Regions from separate parts of the Cytobacillus kochii genome, predicted to be linked through region 1. Evidence: riboswitches for the same ligand, from Rfam matches in the RefSeq annotation. Region 1 holds a riboswitch; each other region holds the start of a gene.
The links. A riboswitch is a leader RNA that binds a small molecule or an ion and turns the genes downstream of it on or off. The one in region 1 is predicted to bind lysine.

Region 1 (4,298 bases):
TGAATGCAATCTGCGATTTAAAAACTCTCGATTACCCGCCATAAGTTTACCCCCTTGAATTTGTAGCATGACACGCTGAATATGTACATAACAAATCCTTCGCATCACTAAGAAAATGCAAATCATTTTCAAAACATTTATATGACATGTCCATTTTACTCCCATCGCCCATTAGCGTCAAGAAAACGGATACAGATTTTGTCGATATTACGAAAATTTTTTCTATTCTAGTTTCACTCAAAAAACCAATGATATAGTTTTTTCAACCCTATTTGGCGGTATATTAAAATAGCTTAAATCACGCAATAATATTCATATTTTACGCATAAAAATGCATTTACATTAGATTATTATTAGTGTTAAGATTATTCCCATAATTTACACCAGTTTTACAAACTAAAAATTTTTCCCTTTTCACTGTACGTATTCGTTTTTTCCAAGTAAATTGTATATATTAGACTTTATGAAAGAGGGGAGATTTAGCATAATATGCCATCTCAAGAAGCCCAAATAGAACAAACCGAAAACATGGCAGAATCAATCGAACCAAACAAAGAAGTGATTCCATCCTTTGGTTATGAATTAATTAGAGAAGAACTTTTACATGATTTGCTAGGTAAAGACGCACCAGATATCTTATACTGGGCAGGCAAGAGACTAGCGCGTAAATATCCTCTACAAACAGAAGAAGACTTATTCAGTTTCTTTGTCGAGGCTGGTTGGGGAAAATTAACGAAAAACCTCGAAAACAAAAAAGAAATCGAATACCAGTTAACAAGTGAAGTCATTCAAAAGCGCTGTAAAGAAAATGCTCACGCAACATTCCAATTAGAAGCTGGTTTTATTGCTCAACAAATCGAACAGAAAAAAGAAGTGATTTGCGAAACATTCGAGCACCCACGTAAAAAAGGTGGAAAGGTCCTCTTCACAGTCAAATGGGATAAAAAGGACAATATCCACACCTAATAAATATACCCAACAGTAAAAAAAATCCAAACATCATTCTTTTTAAGGCGTTTAAATGGTGTTTGGATTTTCCTATCTTATACTACTGCTAGCTCATTTAATTTTTTATTAAATCCCCAGCTAAATTAAACGTTTGATGTAAAGCTTGAGCAGCATTTAACATATGCGCTTGGTCAATCACAGCCGAGACCTTTATTTCAGATGTACTGACCATCTTTACAACGATGTTATTAGCAGCTAATACATTAAACATCTCCGCTGCTACTCCTGGGTTTGAAATCATTCCTGAACCGACAATCGAGATTTTCGCCAATTGTGATTCCCATTCAATCTGATCATAACTTAAGGCTTCTCGATTTTTTTCTAGTATTTTCACAGTCTCTGTAAGATCTTGGTTTTTAATAGAGAAAGATAAGCCTGATGATTTATCATCTGTAATACTTTGTATAATAATATCAACATTTATATGTTCTTTCGCCAAGAGTGAAAAGATGGATGAAAGGCTTATTAAAGGGTCTTTAATCCCTAGTACAGAAACCCTTGTAATATCATCTTCAAAAGCAACCCCTCTAACAACTAAGTTCTCTTCCATTTCCGCAACCTCCTCAATAATTGTTCCTTCTTCTCGTTCCATACTGGAACGTACTTCAAGCTTTACATTGTAATTTTTTGCAAACTCAACTGCTCTTGGGTGTAGAACGCCTGCACCAAGATTAGCTAATTCAAGCATTTCATCGTAAGAGATTGATGGAAGCTTTCTTGCATTTTTTATATAGCGTGGATCAGTTGTGAATACACCTGTTACATCAGTGTATATATCACATTTGTCCGCTTTTAATACTGCTGCAAGAGCCACGGCTGTTGTATCAGAGCCACCCCGACCTAATGTCGTTATTTGGCCAGTCTCACTTAAACCTTGAAAACCCGCTACGATAACAATTCTCCCTTTCTTTAACTCTTGTGAAACAGGCTTTGTGTCAATATCAGTGATTCTTGCGTCACCATGTACTGATTCCGTTTTAATCCCTGCTTGCCAGCCTGTATAGGAAGTTGCCTCATAACCTTTGGAATTTAATGCAATTGTTAATAAGGAGATTGTAACTTGCTCACCTGTAGATAACAACATATCCATTTCTCTCTTACTTGGAGCAGGTGATAATTCTTTTGCCATACCAACTAATTGATCAGTCGTTTTGCCCATAGCCGACACAACGACAACGATATCATTACCATTATTTTTTTCTTCAATGACACGGTTGGCTACATTTTGAATATGATCAACCGAGCCTACGGAGGTTCCACCAAATTTCTGTACAATTAAGCCCACTTTTCTCCCCTACTTTCAAGTCATTCGTTTTTATTCCCTGCCGCCTGTATGTACAACCAACACATTTCTACCCATATTCGGCATAAAAAAAAGCAATGAGATGAAACCCATCCCATTGCTGTGTAGTCAAACGTATGAACAATCTACGCACACACAGTGAGATAGCCCTCCAAGACAGATAGTCTTGACAATCCTGCATTTATTCAATGCAGAACCAGCGAAGAAAATATTGAGTCTTTCTTCACTTCGGCGAATATTCCCTTTCAAAGTCCTTCAAACGAAGCTCAATCCTCTAAGGAACTTTTACTAATGAAACTCGCACCTCTACCTTCACTTTCAAGTTAAAAAGTGATTTGATATAAAGTTAAAAACACTATACCATATTTGTTTTTTTCAGACAATGTCTATTCATGTAACTTTTCATAAAGTTCTTGTGCAACTTTTAATGGTAAGCCAGATTCCCTAAGGTCTTCTACACTAGCTGATTTCATTTTTTTTACAGAACCAAAATCTTTTAACAACTGCTTTTTTCTTTTTTCCCCAATACCATCAATTTCATCAAGAAGTGACTGAAATGCACTCTTTCCACGAACTTGTCTATGAAATGTAATCGCAAATCGATGCACTTCATCTTGAATACGTTGTAATAAATAAAATTCCTGGCTATTTCGAGCGAGGGGAATGATCATTAATGGATTTCCATAAAGAAGTTGAGATGTTTTATGCTTATCATCTTTGACTAATCCTGCTAGTGGAATATCTAAACCGAGTTCATTCTCAAGCACATCTCGAACGACTTCAACATGTCCTTTTCCACCATCAATGATAATTAAATCAGGTAGGGGGAGCCCTTCTTTTAAAACCCGGCTATATCTCCGTCTCGTCACTTCCCTCATAGATTCATAATCATCTGGTCCTTTAACTGACTTAATCTTATATTTCCGATACTCCCTTTTTGCAGGCTTACCATCGATAAAGACAATCATTGCTGAGACAGCATCGGTACCCTGGATATTGGAGTTATCAAAAGCTTCAATGCGATAGGGTGTGTAAATTCCTAGCTCCTCACCTAAGCTTTCTATTGCATTCACCGTTCTTTTCTCATCACGTTCAATAAGCGAGAATTTTTCTTTTAAAGCAATCTTTGCATTTTTATAGGCAAGTTTCACTAATTCTTTTTTTCTCCCTCTTTGAGGAATAAATATTTTCACATCCAAAAGCTGCTCAGCCATCGTCACATCAACAGAGTCTGGCAAGTAGATTTCCTTTGGTTTAAAATGGTTAGCTTGTTCATAAAAACGGCCGAGATAGGTGAGCATCTCTTCTTCAGGCTCATTATAGATTGGAAACATAGACACATCTCTTTCAATGAGTTTCCCTTGCCTAATAAAGAATACTTGTACACACATCCAACCCTTATCAACCGCATAAGCAAACACATCTCGGTCTGTAAAATCCGTCATCGTAATCTTTTGTTTTTCCATCGTCGTTTCTATATGGATAATTTTATCTCTGAAATCTTTTGCTTTCTCAAACTCTAGCGCTGCGGACGCTTCTTCCATTTTCGTTGAGAGTTCTTTTTTGATCTCTTTATAACCACCATTTAAGAAGCGAGTAATCTCATCTGTCATTTGTTTGTATGTGTCAGATTTTACTTCATTTACACAAGGAGCTAGACATTGTCCGATATGGTAGTAGAGACAAACTCTATCTGGTAAGGTGTTACATTTTCTTAAAGGATAAAGGCGATCTAATAATCTCTTTGTTTCATTGGCCGCCTGCACATTTGGATATGGACCAAAATATTTACCTTTGTCTTTTTTTACTTTTCTCGTGGTAATTAATCTCGGATGTCTTTCATTTGTTAATTTAATAAAAGGATAACTCTTATCATCCTTTAACATGACATTATATTTGGGGTCATGCTTTTTAATTAAATTTAACTCTAATAATAATGCTTCCATATCGGAAGAGGTCACGATGTATTCAAAATCTTCAATTTCAT
Region 2 (4,298 bases), 1.1 Mb from region 1:
TAGAAATCACGCTTAACACGGCAGTATCTTTTATATTAATGATAAATTGATTACCTGTAGCTGGAAGAATGTTTCGAATGACTTGAGGTAAAACAACATTCATCATTGTTTGCAAATGGTTCATCCCAATGGCTTGGGCTGCCTCATATTGACCTGGGTCGACAGAAATAATCCCTCCACGAACAATCTCAGCCATATAAGCACCCGTGTTAATGGAAACAATAACGATACCAGCAATGAGCGGATCCATTTGATAGCCAAAGGCCATTGCTGCCCCGTAAAAAATAACCATTGCCTGTACAATCATTGGTGTGCCTCTAAAGAATTCAATATAAGCAGATAACAAGAAATTCACTATTTTTAATAACAACCGTTTAGGACCATTCTCCGGTATTGGTATTGTTCGAAGAATGCCTGACAACAAACCAATTAGGGCACCGAAAACGGTACCAATTAAGGCAATGACTAATGTCACACCGGCGCCTCGTAAAAACATTGGCCAATATTCGACTACGATGCGAATAATCCATTCTATACTCATAACATGATCTCCTTTTCTCTCATCATGATTGGCCATTACCAATCAATCTGCTAAGGATTTGCGCTTCAAAGGTTTAATTAGTCCTTCTATTACTTAAAGGGAGAGGATGCGCTACCCTAGTTGTTTATTTCTCATGTCTCTCCTAACCTTCTTCTCGATATAAAACCGGCTACATCTCATGCAGCCGGCTCATTTAGTTATTCTGCCGCTGGCTGATTCTCAATAGCAGCATCCATTAATTCTTTTTGTTCTTCTTCAGAAATATCTGCAAGGATTTCATTGATTTTATCTGTTAATTCGCTATCTTTTTTCATCCCTACTGCAATGGCAGTATCTTCTTCACTTGTCTCAAATCCTTCAGTAAATTCAACCATCGCAAAGTTATCATTAGCAGCTGAAGCACTTACACCTTCAGGACGTTCAGAAACATAACCGTCAATAATTCCAGACTCTAATGCAACACGCATAGCAGGGAAGCTCTCCATCGCTGTTTGCTGTTGTACGCCGTCAATTTGATCAATTACTGAATAATGAAATGTATTTAATTGGGCAGTAACCTTTGCTCCACTGAAGTCTTGAATGGATGTGGCATTTTCGTAATCGCTACCTTTTTTCACTACCATGACTAAATCAGATTCGTAATAGTTATCAGAAAAATCAATCGTCTCTTTTCGTTCTGCTGTTGGTGACATACCAGCAATAATGGCGTCAATTTTATCTGAACTTAATGATGGTACTAAACCATCCCATTTTGTTTTCACAATTACTAACTCTTTTCCTAAACCTTCTGCTATCTTCTTCGCAATCTCAACATCGTAACCGCCTGCAAACTCTGAATTACCTTCAATTGCAACTGCGCCGTTGCTATCATCCATTTGCGTCCAGTTAAATGGCGCATAACCCGCCTCTAGTCCTACACGAAACACGTCTTTATCTTCTCCACCTGAACCTGTGCTTCCTTCAGCCTCATCATTTGAACCACAAGCAGCTAGAAACATACTCATTACTAAAGCCATAGCTAGTAAAGCAAATCTCTTTTTCATTTCTATTCCCCCTAATATATTTTTCTACTAATTAAACTATTCCGAATTAAGAAAAAGAATAACAAAAAAAGACCTGAGATGAACTCAGGTCCTTGTTATTCTTCCGCCTAAATCCTCTACTTTTCCCATTTTAGAGATAGTGCACCTTAATAAACCGGGTAAATTTATTAAGACAGTCCTGCAATTATTCACTGCAGACCCAACATGCTATACAAATGGATATAGCACATTTCGGCGATATTTCCTTCTCTTTAGTTTCATCATGCCTTATCACTCTACTAAAGACTGTTAAATACCGCGCCTCTACCCCACCAGAAAAAGTGAGGTTTATTCAATTTGATATCTATTAGGCTACAATAGTTTAATAGCGTCTGTCAATATAAACTCTATGGAAAATTGGTCCTTTTTTCGCACAACCTTTTGTCCAGAGCATAATTACCAATGTCAAGCTTGTTTGCTTGAAGCTAACTCTTTTAACTGGATGCTCAAATGATTAATATCCGCTACCGAATGGTTTACTTTTGACACCATCTCATGTTCATCTTCTATGATGGCAACGATTTCCTCTGTAGCTGCAGCGTTTTCCTCTGATATATTTGCCATATTTTCAATCTGTTCTTGAATTTGCTCAAATTTTTCTGTGGCAGCGGACACTTCATTGACACCTTTCACTAACTCTAAGTTGTTTTCTTGTAATGATGTTTGGATCTCGTTGAAAAAGGCAGATATCTCTGTTAGAAGTGCTTGTCCCTGCTTTACAGCACCTTCCCCTTCAAGAGAGCTTTGACGTGCTTCAAGAGACTGAGTGAAAAGAGTATTCGTCACTTCAGAAATCGCCACCGTGATTTCAGCACTTTGCTCAGCTAACTTCCTTACTTCATCTGCAACGACCGCAAAACCTCGCCCATGCTCTCCGGCTCTTGCTGATTCAATTGCTGCATTTAATGCGAGTAAATTAGTTTGATCGGCAATTTGTTTAATGCCTGCTAATAATTTATTCACTTGTTCCATACTAGAATGAACATCTGATACCGTCGATGCTGTCACACTAATCGTTGTATTTACTGTATTCATATGCGATGTAACATCGACTATCTTAGTTAAACCATCTTGTACTTTCTCATTCATACTCTTCGACTCTTCTACGACACCTTCTGAAATGGCAACAGATTCTTTTGTATTTTGTAAAGACTGACTCATAGAATCATTGACAATATTTAAGCTATTCGCTTCTTCCTGAATACTTGTAGCCATCTGTTGAGCAGCTTCTAATACTTGTTGGCTTGACTCATGTATCGTTTCAATATTTTGCTTAAAAAGTCCAATATGATTTTCTAGAGTCACTGTACCTTTATCTATTGAACCAAAGGTGTCTTGCAACTGTATGAGAAGGTCTTTTGACTCCGTTTCTTTTTGCTCTGCTTGGTCAATCAATTCCCTACCCCAACTAGCTAATAAATAAAATAAGTACAAAATCCCGTTGGTGACAAGAATAATAGTAAAAATACTCCGGACACTATTACTTTCTCCTAATAACTGATGGCCAATTATAAAGCAGGTAGCAATAAAACTAATATTAAAGAATGCAGAAAAAGCAACAATCATTTCTTTCTTAAAATACAGCACCACCATTGCAACCGTTAAGAATAAAATATAATGCTTATTCAAAGCATATCCGTCCACAAAAAAGAGCATCATCACAATGAGGTTTGGTATAGCAGCATACAAAAAGCCCTTTACGTAATCATTGATACGCAAAAAGTACAGAACAATAGCCATGACAATGACAGAAATCCCAGCACACATAATGACAATTGTATCGCTCAAACCTCGGTCAATAACAATAGGTAAGACTAATAAAACAGCTAATGTCATCAATCCCCACATATTCACTTTATGAACTCTTAATAATTCGTTCTTTTGCGTACCCAATTATTTTTCCTCCTAAATTAATCCAAAAACAAGGACTTTAAGCCTATTATTTGGGGTTTTTTTCTTTTATTTCTCTTATTTATTTCGGTATGATTAACTATTATGTTAGTGCTTTATAGCTAAATATTTTAGGAGGATACATAATGAGAATTGCGATCATGGGAACAGGGTCTTTAGGGACGATTATTGGGGCACACTTATCAAAAGGGGCACATCATGTGGAATGCATCGATGTGAATACTGATCATATCAATGCCTTAAACAGTAACGGCGCAACAGTTGTGGGGACGGTAAACTTGCAGGCTTCTGTAAAAGCCATCACGCCACAAGAAATGAATGGCATTTATGACCTTGTCTTACTTTTAACAAAGCAAGTATACAATGAATCAGTGCTCCTACAATTACAAGCGCATATGAACGAAGCAAGCATATTACTCTCTTTACAAAATGGTGTTCCAGAAGAAAGTTTAGTAGAATCACTTGGTTCATCCAACATTATTGGTGGTTCTGTTGAGTTTGGTGCAACTTGGGTAAAACCAGGTGTATCACAATTAACATCAGACAAAGAGGCATTCTCTGCTCACGCGTTTCAAATTGGTGAGTTAGACGGACAGATTACTGATCGCGTGAATCAAGTAAAAACCGTTCTTGAAGATGTCGGTGGCACAATCGTGTCAAATAATCTTATCGGTACAAAATGGTCCAAACTTCTTGTTAATGTAGCGATGAGCGGTATGTCGGCAGCACTAGGTTGTACATATGGAGATATTTTGAATAACGAG
Region 3 (4,298 bases), 410 kb from region 1:
TGGTGCATTAATTGGTGCACTTGTTACAATGGGAATTGTATTGTTTATTAGTGCGCGGAGCGGTTATCAACCGATGATTCTATTATTAATGGGTGTTGCTATATCTGCGGTAGGTTCTGCTATTATACAGATTTTATTAGTACGTGCGAACCTTCATGCATCACAAGCTTTAACATGGCTTGCTGGTAGCACCTATGGGACAAGCTGGAGTGACCTAGTAATTGTGATGATAACATCGTTACTACTCTTTCCGGTTATTCTCTATATGGCCAATACATTCGAGATCTTATCATTGAGTGATGAACTATCCATTGGTTTAGGTGTGAAAACTAGTAAAATGCGTATGTTTATGATTATACTAGCTGTTATGTTGTCAAGCATCAGTGTATCAGTGGTTGGAGCAATTGGATTTATCGGTTTACTAGCTCCACATATTGCTAGACAACTGGTCGGTCCGAAGCTACTACAATTACTGCCATTAACCATAGTAATTGGCGGGATTTTACTTATTTCAGCTGATTTTCTTGGAAGAGTCGTTTTAGCTCCTAAAGAAATACCTGCTGGAATAATTGTTTCTTTAATTGGTGCACCATACTTACTTTATTTATTGAAGAAAACGAACAAAATCAAAGCGAGTTAATCTGTTTAATAAAAAATAATCTGAACAATGGTTCGGGTTATTTTTTATTTCTTTTAAACTCATAGTAAGAAACGGATATCTGATTTATACCATCTCCAGTAAGGTACTTTTTCTATATGCTTTTCCTTATTACTGCGTAAGGGTTCCTTTTTTGATACCGATGAGCAATCACAAAATGAGTAAAGTGCTAATGGAATGTTCTAAGAATTTTCTTTTCTGTTTTTGACTGATTCTTTTTGACTTATTTCATTGTGTTTCTTGTTTATGGTTATATCCTTTAGGTAAAATAATCAGTATGAAGATTATTGGTAGATGAGGTGATGGAATGATTAGGATTGGTTTAACTGGATGGGGAGATCATGACAGCCTATATACGGAGCGTGTATCTAACCGAGATAAACTATTAGAATATGGCGCTCATTTTCCAACAGTTGAGGTAGACGCCTCCTTTTATGCCGTACAGCCAGAAAGGAACGGGGAAAAGTGGGTGAGGGAAACGCCTGCTTCATTTAAATTTGTTGTGAAAGCTTATCAGGGGATGACGGGGCATCAAAGGGGAGAGATTCCTTTTGAGTCCAAGGAAGAAATGTTTGCTGCTTTTAAAGCGTCGCTTGCCCCTTATATAAGAGAAAATAAGTTAGCGATGGTCCTATTTCAATTTCCACCGTGGTTTAATTGTAAAAAGGAAAACGTTCAATATTTACGCTGGTGTAAACAGCAAATGGGAGAAATACCATGTGCTGTTGAATTTCGTCATCAGTCTTGGTATCAAGATGCGTTTATAGAAGGTACTTTAAATTTTATCAAGGAAGAGAAATGGATACATACCGTTTGTGATGAACCACAAGCAGGGGAGGGCTCTGTTCCAATTGTAATGCATACTTGCGGTCATCCAATTGTACTTGTCCGCTTGCATGGTCGTAATGTTCATGGGTGGCAAAATAAAAAACAACCAAATTGGCGTGAAGTTCGCTATCTATACCGTTATAATCACCAGGAATTATTGGAGTGGGCAGAGCGATTAAAGCAATTACAAAAAGAGGCAAAGGACGTCTATGTACTATTTAATAATAATTCTGGTGGTGACGCAGCGGATAATGCAAAGGAAATTCTAGAAATATTAGGAATTGAATATGAGGGATTAGCTCCAAAACAACTCGGTTTATTTTAACTAATGAGTACACCTAATCTCTACCTATAACATAAATTGTTAAAGGGAAGGGGGGACGGTCATGGTTGAATTAAAGCCTGTTATTTTGGATGGTCATACGTTTATGACTGTATCCGTTGAGCTGCCAAAAACTAATTTGTTAGTCGTATCAAATGATAAAGGATATATCATGTGTGGTGCATTAGACGTTGCGTTATTAAATGAAAAATTAAAAGATCGCCATGTCATTGCTGGTAGAGCCGTAGGGGTAAAAACGATTCAACAACTAATAGATGCACCACTTGAATCAGTCACTTTTGCTGCAGAGGAATTAGGAATTAAAAAAGGGATGATCGGAAGAGAAGCGCTATTAAGAATGGTATAGGTTATAGTATCCTACTATATCTTAAAAATAATAAATTTAAGTATATTTTAGGTTTTGATAGAGTTTTGCATAAATAATTATATTTTGATATAATGTATAACAATTGAATAATGCCTTATCAATCCGATGGGGTAGAGGCGCAAATCATCATTAGTAATCAATGTGAGGATGACAACAGTGAACTTTGATAAAAGGGAGATTTGCCGAAGCAAATAGGTACGTCAATATTTATTTGTTGGGGTTGCTCTAAATAGGAGTAACACTGTCATTATGGAGGTATATTAACCATAATGGGGAGCTACAGTCGTGATGGAGAATAACGTTACTTCTTGAAGGGTAATGATAGAATCTCTATCGTTACTCTTTTTTTATTATCAATTAAGGATCAAAGAAAAGTGGAGGATACCTTTCTCTGATCGTTAATTGATATGAGACGCATTCGTTCATGTCTATAGCTCCTATACTAATAGGAGGTCTTTTTATGACAGGTACATTTATTTCTGTGCTGCCACCTTTGGTAGCGATGCTTTTGGTTATACTAACAAAAAGGGTGATTCTCTCCCTTGGTTTAGGGGCGTTAACAGCAGCTATCTTAATTGGAGGATATCAACCGCTAGATACGCTACAAATATTTTTCTCGTCGTTTATAGCACTTTTCATAACAGATGAAGGGCTAAATACTTGGAATATATTCATTCTATTATTCTTACTTATTCTTGGTAGCATTACTGCATTTATTTCACTTTCGGGTGGTAGTCGTGCCTTTGGTGAATGGGCAATGAAGCGTGTGAAAACGAGAGTGGGTGCACAGTTATTAACCGTAGTTTTAGGTATGATTTTGTTTATAGATGATTATTTTAATGCGTTAACAGTTGGACAGGTATCTCGACCTGTTACTGATCGACAAAAAGTATCACGTGTAAAGCTTGCTTATTTAATTGATTCAACATCCGCACCTTTGTGTGTTATTTCGCCTATATCAAGTTGGGGAGCATCAATTATCGCCTTAATTGGCTCGATTTTAGTGTCTCATAAAATAACTGATTATAGTGCTTTCTCTGCTTTCATGCAAATCATTCCGTTAAATTTTTATGTATGGGCGGCAATCATAATGGTGTTTATTATTGTTGTTGGGCAAATTGATTTTGGTCCAATGAAGAAACATGAGAAACAAGCTATTGAACAAGGAATTCTATTTGATAAGAAGAAACAGTTGAAAGACGAGGTTCAAGAAGAATTACCTATTAGTACGAAAGGGACTGTTGGTCATCTTGTTTGGCCAATCATTGTTTTATTTATTGGAACAGTGAGTATGATGGCTTGGACAGGCATTAATGGGGCAGAGGGGAATGTGTCGTTAGTATCCTTATTAGAAAACACAGATGTGGCCTTATCATTAATTGTCGGAGGATTATTGAGTTTAGCTGTTGCTTACGTACAATTTGCTCAAGTATTAAAGAAAGATGATAAACTAACGAGTAATTTTTATTTGAAAGCTACATGGGTTGGGATGAAATCTATGTTTGGATCAGTATTGATCTTAATCTTTGCTTGGTTACTCGGAGATTTGATTAGTCAAATAGGTACAGGGGAATACTTGGCTAGCGTTATTAATCAATCGAATCTTAGTCATGATTTTATCCCTGTTATCCTATTTATTATTGCGGCACTTATGGCATTTAGTACAGGGACATCTTGGGGATCATTTGGCATTCTTCTTCCAATAGCTGGTGATATTGCTGTAGCTACAGATATATCCCTGCTGATTCCTGCAATGGCAGCTGTACTTGGAGGGGCAGTATTCGGAGATCATGCTTCACCGATTTCTGATACTTCTATTTTATCCGCCACAGGTGCAGGAAGTAATTTGATTGATCATGTCATTACACAATTTCCTTATGCCTTTACAGCAGCTGTTGCTGCGGCCATCTCTTATATTATTTTGGGTGTAAGTGGAAGTGTAATTATTGCATTAGCTGCTTTGATTGTTATGATGGCAGGGATTTTACTTGTTGTTAAAATGTTCGGTACAAAAACCGAGAAGATGATATAATAGTTCTTTTGAACATATAGGAAGGAGGAATGAACTCGTCGGTTCATTCCTCTTTTTCTATCTTACAAGT

Region 2: another riboswitch for lysine. It lies ahead of LG276_RS22710 (transporter substrate-binding domain-containing protein); the one in region 1 lies ahead of LG276_RS17170 (aspartate kinase).
Region 3: another riboswitch for lysine. It lies ahead of LG276_RS19240 (Na+/H+ antiporter NhaC family protein); the one in region 1 lies ahead of LG276_RS17170 (aspartate kinase).

Annotation. Positions count from the first base shown of each region.
Region 1 is NZ_CP085254.1:3,357,493-3,361,790, forward strand. It holds gene LG276_RS17160 (succinate dehydrogenase cytochrome b558 subunit) at 1-42, opposite strand, end outside; gene LG276_RS17165 (YslB family protein) at 490-966, shown strand; gene LG276_RS17170 (aspartate kinase) at 1,064-2,293, opposite strand; lysine riboswitch at 2,448-2,628, opposite strand; gene uvrC (excinuclease ABC subunit UvrC) at 2,698-4,298, opposite strand, start outside.
Region 2 is NZ_CP085254.1:4,466,133-4,470,430, forward strand. It holds gene LG276_RS22705 (amino acid ABC transporter permease) at 1-541, opposite strand, end outside; gene LG276_RS22710 (transporter substrate-binding domain-containing protein) at 739-1,584, opposite strand; lysine riboswitch at 1,714-1,898, opposite strand; gene LG276_RS22715 (methyl-accepting chemotaxis protein) at 2,029-3,516, opposite strand; gene LG276_RS22720 (ketopantoate reductase family protein) at 3,660-4,298, shown strand, end outside.
Region 3 is NZ_CP085254.1:3,767,018-3,771,315, reverse strand. It holds gene LG276_RS19255 (iron ABC transporter permease) at 1-640, shown strand, start outside; gene LG276_RS19250 (DUF72 domain-containing protein) at 966-1,811, shown strand; gene LG276_RS19245 (YunC family protein) at 1,873-2,175, shown strand; lysine riboswitch at 2,300-2,484, shown strand; gene LG276_RS19240 (Na+/H+ antiporter NhaC family protein) at 2,657-4,228, shown strand.